2 regions of the Paenibacillus aurantiacus genome follow, and region 2 is predicted to be linked to the other one. Evidence: predicted binding sites of a transcription regulator. Region 2 holds the regulator's gene; the other holds the start of a gene.
What was found. The regulator Rex, encoded in region 2, represses fermentation and respiration genes when NADH is low (regulators of the CRP and FNR family bind a similar motif). The targets are predictions, from matches to a motif close to TTGTGAAATATTTCACAA.
Positions count from the first base shown of each region.

Region 1: the regulator Rex is predicted to act here: its motif matches at 3,047-3,064, upstream of ACFFSY_RS02845 (NarK family nitrate/nitrite MFS transporter).

Region 1 covers NZ_JBHMDO010000003.1:431,336-435,902, reverse strand. The annotation lists gene ACFFSY_RS02850 (glycoside hydrolase family 43 protein) at 1-1,356, shown strand, start outside; gene ACFFSY_RS02845 (NarK family nitrate/nitrite MFS transporter) at 1,456-2,787, opposite strand; gene ACFFSY_RS02840 (DUF3147 family protein) at 3,525-3,887, shown strand; gene ACFFSY_RS02835 (DUF3147 family protein) at 3,917-4,282, shown strand; gene ACFFSY_RS02830 (hypothetical protein) at 4,422-4,567, shown strand, end outside.
Region 2 covers NZ_JBHMDO010000044.1:50,404-54,970, reverse strand. The annotation lists gene ACFFSY_RS27100 (cell wall elongation regulator TseB-like domain-containing protein) at 1-324, opposite strand, end outside; gene ACFFSY_RS27095 (amidohydrolase) at 324-1,625, opposite strand; gene ACFFSY_RS27090 (redox-sensing transcriptional repressor Rex) at 1,606-2,265, opposite strand; gene ACFFSY_RS27085 (ATP-dependent DNA helicase DinG, 3'-5' exoribonuclease type) at 2,262-4,567, opposite strand, start outside.

The DNA.
Region 1 (4,567 bases), on a different contig from region 2:
CTGACGCGTCCGGAGCAGCTCGATCTGAGCAAGGCGTGGACGTCGGGCGGCATCTACGCGCCGACGATCCGGTTCCATGAAGGCATGTTCTATATGACGACCACGAACGTGTCGGGCGGCGGCAATTTCATCGTCTATACGGACAATCCCCGCGGCGTATGGTCGGACCCGATCTTCGTCGATCAGCCAGGCATCGATCCCGATCTCTTCTTCGGCGACGATGGGGCTGTCTACTACTCGACCTCGTGGGATCGAGATGGGCAAGGGGCCTATCAAAGCCGGATCGACTTGAGAACAGGACAGCGGCTCTCGGACATTAAGCTCATCTGGAAAGGAACGGGCGGACAGTTCCCGGAGGCGCCGCATCTGTACCGGATCGGCCAATGGTATTATCTGCTCATTGCCGAAGGCGGCACCGAGTACGGGCATATGGCGACGGTGGCAAGAAGCACGCAGCCGGACGGTCCGTTCGAGAGCTGCCCGCATAATCCGATCTTGACGCATCGCAGTCTGCAGCGTCCGATCCAAGCGACGGGGCACGGGGACTTCGTGCAGACGCCGGACGGACGGTGGTGGGCGGTCTTCCTCGGCATTCGGCCCGCGGGTTATCCGATGCGCCACCATTTGGGCCGGGAGACGTTCCTGGCGCCGGTCACGTGGACGGCGGACGGATGGCCGATCATCGGCGAAGGCGGCACGGTAGCCGACGCCATGCCGGCGGATGGTCTTGCGCTTCGCCCGCTCCCCGCGCCTGCGGTCCGGGACCACTTCGAGGCGGCGCGGCTTTCGCCGGCATGGACGTTCCTGCGCACGCCGAATCCGCCGCATTGGACGCTCGCGGAGCAAACAAGCTGCTTGACCCTTCACGGGACTCCGTCCACCTTGAACGACGGCGGCACGCCCGCGTTCGTCGGCCGCAGACAGCAGCATTTCGCCTGCCGCGCCTCCGCCCTGATGGCGTTCGATCCGCAGCATGACGGGGAAGAAGCGGGGTTGACCGTCTTCATGAATGAACGGTTCCATTACGAGATCGCGGTGACCCGGATTCGCGGCGAACGCAAAGTGGTGTTCCGAAGAAGGATCGGAAGTCTGTGGAAGGTGGAGAACGAGGCGCCGTGGAGCGAAGCTTCGATCGTGCTGACGGTGCGAGCGGATCGGGAGCAGTACGCATTCGGGTTCGCGAGCGGCGACGATCGGGAGCCTTTCTGGTTCGGCCGGGGGGAATGCGCGATGTTGGCGGCGGAGATGGCGGGAGGTTTTACGGGCGTGATCATCGCGATGTATGCCACCGGCAGCGGCTCGGCAGCGAGGACGCCCGCGCATTTCGACTGGTTCGATTATGAAGCGTTGGATTGAAGCAGCCTCGCGCATATGAAAAGGGTTAGCGACCGCATCCAAGATGCACCGCTAACCCTTGTTTGCCGTTCGAACGGAAGCGCCGGGAACAGGTGCGGATTAATGCGCCGCCTTCGGTTGATCCGCCGCCTCCTTCGCCGTGACGAAGGAGGTGACCTCGGCGCGCTTGCTTTGATAGAACAGCCAATTTAGCGCGATCGCCACGACGTAGAAGCCAATGAAGACGTAGAAGGCGGTCACGTAGGAGCCGGTGGCATTGATCGACCAGCCGAACAGCTTTGGAATGAAGAAGGAGCCGTAGGCTGCGAACGCCGCGGTGAAGCCGAGCACGGGCGCCGCTTCCTTCGCCGGGAAGATGTACGGGATCATCTGGAAGGTCGAGCCGGAGCCCGTGCCGGCCGCCAGGAACAGCACCAGGAACGAGACGAGGAAGCCCGCGAAGCTGCCCTGCTGGATGAAATAAATGACCGCGAGCGAGCCGAGTCCCATCATGAACAGCGTGATGGAGGTGACCTTGGCGCCGCCGAGCTTATCCGAGATGAATCCGCCGAAAGGACGGGCCGCCGCGGCGATGAAGGCGCCTAGGAAAGCGAGCGAGACATGGTCCGGAAACTGCGATTTCAGCAGCAGCGGGAACGCCGCCGAGAACCCGATGAAGGAACCGAACGTCGCGACGTACAGGTAAGTCATGATCCACGTGTGCTTCCGCTTGACGATGGCGAACTGGCTGGCGAACGACTGCTTCGCGCCCGGCAGATTGTCCATGCCGAAGAAGGCGATGACGGTCATGAGCACGATCGGGACGACCCAGATGAAGGCGGCGTTCTGCAGCCAGAACTGCTGCCCGTCCTTCACCAGTTGGCCATCGCCGGACAGCGCGGCGAAGGTGCCGGTTGTAATGATCAGCGGCGTGACGAATTGGACGACCGAGACGCCCATGTTGCCAAGTCCGCCGTTAATGCCGAGCGCCGTGCCCTTCTCTTTCTTCGGGAAGAAGAGCGAGATATTGGACAGCGACGAAGAGAAGTTACCGCCGCCAAGGCCACAGAGCGCGGCGAGCAGCAGCATGATGGAATATGGCGTACCCGGATCTTGGACCGCCACGCCGATCCCGATCGCAGGGATGAGCAGAAGGGCGGTCGAGATGACCGTCCAGTTGCGCCCGCCGACGATGCCGACCGCGAACGTGTACACGAACCGCATCGTCGCGCCGACCAGGCCGGGAATTGCCGCGAGCGTGAACAGCTGGCTCTCCGTGAAGGCAAAGCCGATATCGTTCAGCCGGACCGCGACCACGGACCAAATTTGCCACACGATGAACGCGAGCATGAGCGAGGGGACCGAAATCCACAAATTGCGCGTGGCGTGGCGCTTGCCTTCCCGAGCCCAAAATTCGGCGTTCTCGGGGTTCCATTGATTAATTCTTGCCATAACGAGTGCCTCCCGTCGGATGCGGGCTCGATCTTCGTCGTTCGCGGCCCGCACCGTGCTTTGATGAACCCAGTGTAGCAAGGGGCGGCGGGGTCGCACTGTAAAATAAATCACAATCGCTTGTTAAAAATAAACAACCGGGATTGGGGATTTGTCACAACGCGCGGCGGCATCGCGGGCAACGAAAGCCGGCGACCGGCTGTGATATTCGTTACAGCGGCAGTAGGTGCCAGGTGGTATGCTCGAGTCATTCAAGGGAAAGTGAAAATTTTCACGTGGCAGAGGCGTTTGACGAAATTAGGTTGTTAAATTTTCTGTAGAGGTATTTGACGAAATTAGGTTGTTAACTTCTAGTGTATGGCCGGTAATTCGCCGTGAATGGTTAAGTCGCGAACTCCAGCAAGTTCGTTCATACGCGTAGTCGTTTACGCCGCTAACTTATTTTCATAGCTGTTCATCCACCAAGCTCGTTATGATGCTAACTTCTTATTTCATCGTTGTTCATTTACCAAGGTCGCTTTCGCTGTTAGCTTCTTATTTTCATAACCAAGGTCGCCTGCATTACTAACTTCTTAACTTCGCAGCTGTTCATACGTGAAGTCGTTTACGCGGCTAACCTCTTAATTTACACAACGGTTCATTCGCATTGTGGTTCACGCTGTTAACGCCCATCGGGTTTCTACTTGAACCTATCATTCATGCTAACTATTCACATCGTTAAACGGAGGAGATTCGCCATGCTTCATCTATCGCTTACAGCCATAATTCTGCGATTCGCTCTCGGCGGGGGGGCCGTCGCTGCGGCCTCGCTCATCGCGAAGCGATCCGGCGGGGCCATCGGGGGCATCTTCGCCGCGTTCCCGGCCGTGTTCCTGGCAGCGCTGCTTACGATCCGATTCGACCATGCGGGAGAGGCGCTCGTCGCGAGGTCAATCGATTTGTCCGAAGGCGCGCTCATCGGCATGGGCATTAACGTGGCGTGCGCAGTCGCGGTGGGCGTATTGTGCGCGAGCAAAGGATGGAAGAAGGGACTATCCTTGTCTGTGCTCGGCTGGTTGATGGCGTCAATCTCGATATCGTACTTCATGTTCGCCGCTTAGGCCGCATCGCATAGAAAGAAGGGATTCCGATGAGAACAAGCGAGTTATTGCTCCGATTCATACTCGGCGGTCTGGCCGTCGTCCTTAGTTACGTCGCTTCCGTGCTGCTGCCATGGAAAGCGCTCGGCGGTATTTTCGCCGCCTTCCCGGCCGTCATGATCGTGGCTGTCTTGATGATGGGCATCAGCCAGGGTTCGGACAAGGCCGCCGCCGTCGCCAGAGGCTCCGTCTACGGGATGACGGGCTGCGCCGCCTGCGTGCTCACGGTGCTCTATGCGCTGCGGACGACGGGACTGTGGTGGTTCAGCCTTCTGCTCGGCGTAACCGTTTGGTTCCTAAGCGCGATGGCGATCTATAAGGTTCGCGGCTGGATGCAGGCCCGGGCCAAGGGATAAACGGGATGAGCGAATGGGTACAGCATGCTTCATAGGACGGGAACAATCCGGCGCCCTGCGAGTGACATTCATCACAGCGGGGCGCTTCGCGTTTGTGGTCTACTACGAACAGAAACGTTGGAAGCGGGGGGCAAGGAGAATGAATCGAGCATTTGCTTCGAGATGGGCGAGGAACGTCTTTGCGGCGGTTTGCGCGCTAGCCGTGCTAATGTATATCGGATCGCGATTTTTTACGCATCTGGACTTGGCGCTGTATGGATACATGGTGGGCACGGTGGTGTTTAT
Region 2 (4,567 bases):
GCTATCCTTCTTCTTCCGCACGATAAACTGGTCCAGCTTCTCGCCGGTTAACCACACGACGGCGTCGTCGCCGTCCGTGTCCTTCCCTTCCACCACCCAAGCCGTCGTATCCCACACATACTTGTAGGCATCTTTCGTGGAGACGAGACCGGCGGTCTGTTTCGCCTGCCACTTCGCTTGGTTCTCTTCCTCCCACCGCGGGCCTTGAACGTGCATGTAATAAGCGTTGAGGCCGACCAGCAGCGTCACCAGGACGACCGCTGAAAATAACGCAATCCGCACGGGCGTCCAAAACGGTGAACGTTTGCGACGTACTGTTCGCATTAACGGGCGAGCAACCCTTCGAATGCACGTTGAGCTTCGGCCATAATTTGCTCCTCGTCGAGCAGCGTGCACACGCCCGACTTCACGACCTGGCGGCCGTCAACCCAGACATGCTGCACGTCGCGGCCTGAGCCGCTGTACACGAGATGCGAGACGATATCCGTCTGCGGGTAGAAATGCGGCTGTTCCGTATTAATGGCAATGAAATCGGCCTTCATGCCGGTTTTCAGCGCGCCGATCTCGTCCGCTTGCCAGATCGCCCGAGCTCCATAGACGGTTCCCATGCGGAGCGCTTCTATTGCCGGGATCGCCGTCGGGTCGCCGGAGACGCCTTTGTGAATCAGCGCCGCGATGCGAATCTCGTCGAACAAATCCAAGTTGTTGTTGCTAGCCGCGCTGTCCGTGCCAAGCGATACGGTGACGCCCGCTCTCAGCAGGTCGGGGACGCGCGCGACGCCGCTTGCCAGCTTCAAATTCGACGCCGGATTATGGGAAATGGCTACGCCGCGCTCGGCCAGCAGCGCAATTTCCTCATCGTTCAAGTGCACGGCATGCGCAACGAGCGACGGCCGGGAGAAGAAGCCCAGCTTGTCGAGATGCTCAACCGGCCGCGTGCCGTAATCGTTCACGTTCTGCTGGACTTCCGCTGCGGACTCGGACATATGCGTATGAAGCGGCACGTTCAACTCATGGGCCGCTGCGACGATACGCTCAATGTAATCCGGCGGACACGTGTAAGGCGCATGCGGCGACAGCATCGTACGGATCCGCCCGTTTGCCTGACCATTCCAGTCCTTGGCGAACTGCTTCGCTTCCTCCAGCTTCGCGGTCTGCTCCGCCGGCGAGCATAAGCCGATTACGCCGCGTGTCAGCACGCCGCGCATACCCGACTGCTCGACGACCTTTGCCAGAATCGGCATCCGGTCATACATGTCCACGAACGTCGTCGTGCCGGATTTCAACATTTCAATGACCGCCAGGGCATTACCCCAATGCGCGTCATCGTCGTTGAACTTGCCTTCCATTGGCCACATCTTATCTTGCAGCCATACTTGAAGCGCTTCATCATCCGAGTAGCCGCGCAGCAGCGACATCGCCGAATGGGCATGCGTATTGATCAAGCCCGGCATGAAGACCAAGCCTCTGCCGTTGATGCGCTCCGCCCCTTCGGGAGCCGGCGACGGAGCAGCCTCGCCTATGTATGTAATGCGGTCGTTCTCTACAACCATATGGCCTCTCACCAAAGGCTGATTATCGTCCATCGTGACGAAGGTGCCGTTCTCAATCCACAACCGGTTCATTCTCGGTCTCTCCTTCTTTCTCCAAATAATAGGCCAGACTAAGCAGGTCGCGTGTAAAATCCGCATAATGAATACGAACGTGTTCGGGTACGCGCAGAATGACAGGCGCGAAGTTCAAGATCCCTTCGACGCCTGCCGCAACGAAACGGTCCGCCACGTTCTGCGCTTCGAATGCCGGCACCGTGATGATGCCGATTCGAATGTTCAGCTCTTTGACCTTCTCGATCAAACTGTCCATAGGCTGCACGGTCAGACTGTTAATCTTCGTGCCGACGATCGGCGCGTGCGCGTCGAATACCGCCGTTATTTTCATATTATCCTTCAAATACGTATTATAATTGCATAACGCGCGGCCCAAATTACCGGCACCGACCAGTCCGACGCTGAGCGGCTGGTCTAGTTTCAGGATCTGCCGGATTTTCTCGATGAGATAGGACACATCGTAACCGATCCCTTTGCGCCCGAACTCGCCGAAATAAGCTAAGTCTTTGCGAATTTGCGCCGGATTCAGATCGAGTTTGTTGCCAAGTTCCTGAGAGGAGACCGTCTGAATATCCCGCTTATGCAAATCGCCGAGCACTTGAAGATAGACGGGAAGCCGGCGCACGACGGCCTCGGAAATTTTGAACGTCTTCGTCATGAGCGAACCTCCTCTCCTGTTTCGGTGGACAACCAATTGCGAATGCGCGGGACGATTTGATCCAAATGCATGGTCTCGATCTTCGGACCCGGCAGCGAATATAGGAAATATTTGCCGTAGTAGGTATCAATGACGCGCGTATCATAAATCAGCACGATTCCTTTGTCCTTCGAGGTGCGCACGAGCCGGCCGAAGCCTTGCTTGAATTTGATGACAGCTTGCGGCACCGACAACTTCATGAATGGGTTCTGCTTCTGCTGCTGCAGCAGCTCCGACTTCGCTTCGATCAAAGGATGGTTCGGCGGTTGGAACGGAAGACGGACGATCGCAAGACATGTCAGCGCATCCCCCGGTATATCGACGCCTTCCCAGAAGCTGCTCGTGCCCAATAGGACGGACTTGGCCTGCTGCTGGAACCGCTTGGTCAACTTGCTGCGATTGCCGCTGTCAATGCCCTGCCCGATAAGCTGAATGCCGCTTGCGGCGAGCAGCTCCTTCAACGGGTCGTACACTTGCTTCAGCATCCTGTACGAGGTGAACAGGACGAGCATCCGTCCTTTCGTCTCCACGGCAGTATCGGCCAGCGACTTGATTAGCAGTTCGTTAAAGTAAGGATCGCCGGCAGCCCCTTTCAATACGGGCAAATTGCGCGGGATTACGACGAGCGCCTGCTCTCTGTAGTTGAACGGAGATGGCAGTTGAACCGTCTTCAGCCTGCCGTTCTTCTCGTCTTCCGCCAGCCCCAGCTGCTCCGCTGCGTATTGGAACGACTTCTGGACCGACAACGTGGCGGAGGTAAGCACGACGCTCTTCTTGGCATCGAAGAAGTGAGTGCGAAGCTGTTCGCTCACGTCGGCCGGAACGGCATAGAGGTGAATCGACTTGGCCCGGAAATTCGTATTCGCTTCCAGCCAGTAGACCATATCGATCTTATCCGCCTTCATAAAGGTACGCAGCTCGTCGCGCGCGCGGGTCAAATCTTTGACGGTGCCGCTTAAGTCCGTCACCATCGCGGTGATCACCGTATCGTCGACCTCATCCTTGATCTCGCTGAACACTTTGTCGAGCGTTCGCACGATTTTGCTCAAATGGCCGTGCACGCTCTCTTCCACGATCTGCGCATCGCTCCACCCTTTCGGCAAATTGCCGTGACGCAATCGCAGTACCAGCTGCCCGGTCTCCGCCGAATCGGATGAACCGCTGCCCATCATGGCATAGAGCAGTTCGTACAACCGATCCCAATCATCCCGCAAGTCGCCGAAGTCCGGCAAAATCTCGTCAATCTTCTCCCGCCAAGCCAGCGACTTGTCGGAAGGCTCGCCCGCTAGCTTGTGAATCAGGCTGATCAATTGACCGTTGCGTGCGTCCTTCGCCAGACGGATAACGGGATGCTGCACGGATAAATACGAAATTTGCGTGCCCAGATGCTTGCCGGCGACTTCCTCGAGGTGATGGGCTTCGTCGACGATCAGTTGCTCGTAGCCTGGCAATAACCGGTGATCGGCGCGGATATCGGTGAACAGCATCGAGTGATTCGTAATGACGACGTCCGCAAGATTCGCTTCCTGCTTCGCTCTATGGTAGTAGCACCGCTTGAACCACGGGCAGCTTCGATTCAGACAGGAGTCCGCGTCGCTGGCAACCGTTCCCCAGAATTCCGTGCCTTTGTTGCCGAAATTGAGTTCTTCTTGATCGCCGTGTCCGGTCTCCGACAGCCATACGACCATCTGCGAAGCCGTGATCCGGTCCTCCGTAGGCGAGGCGAAATCATGCATGTTCACTTTGCCTTCGAATTTGCGCAGGCACAAATAGTTGCCGCGCCCCTTGAAGATGGCTGCCCGGAATGGCGCCGGCATTACCTGCTGCAGCAGCGGCAGATCCCGCTGACGCAGCTGTTCCTGCAAATTGATCGTATGCGTGCTGACGACTATCTTCTTGTCTTGCTGGATACCATAAAACAGAGCGGGGATGAGATAACCGAGCGATTTGCCCGTTCCCGTTCCCGCTTCAATCAACAGATGCCGGTTCTGCTCAAGCGCGGCCAGCACCTCAGTAAACATTATATTTTGAGGCTCACGTTCCTCGTAACCGGGGATGAGCGCCTTAATATTCTCTTTTAGTCCGCCTAGAAACTCGTCGAACGTCCATTCCGCAACGGGTATGTTTTCGCCTTCACGCGGCGGCTGCTCTTCCGTCCAGTCGCCGGCTTGCATCGCGAACTGCCTGAAATACTGATAGGCATCCGAATCCACGGAGGACATCGTTTCCTTGCGAATCGCGATCTCGTTCACGAGCCAGCCCG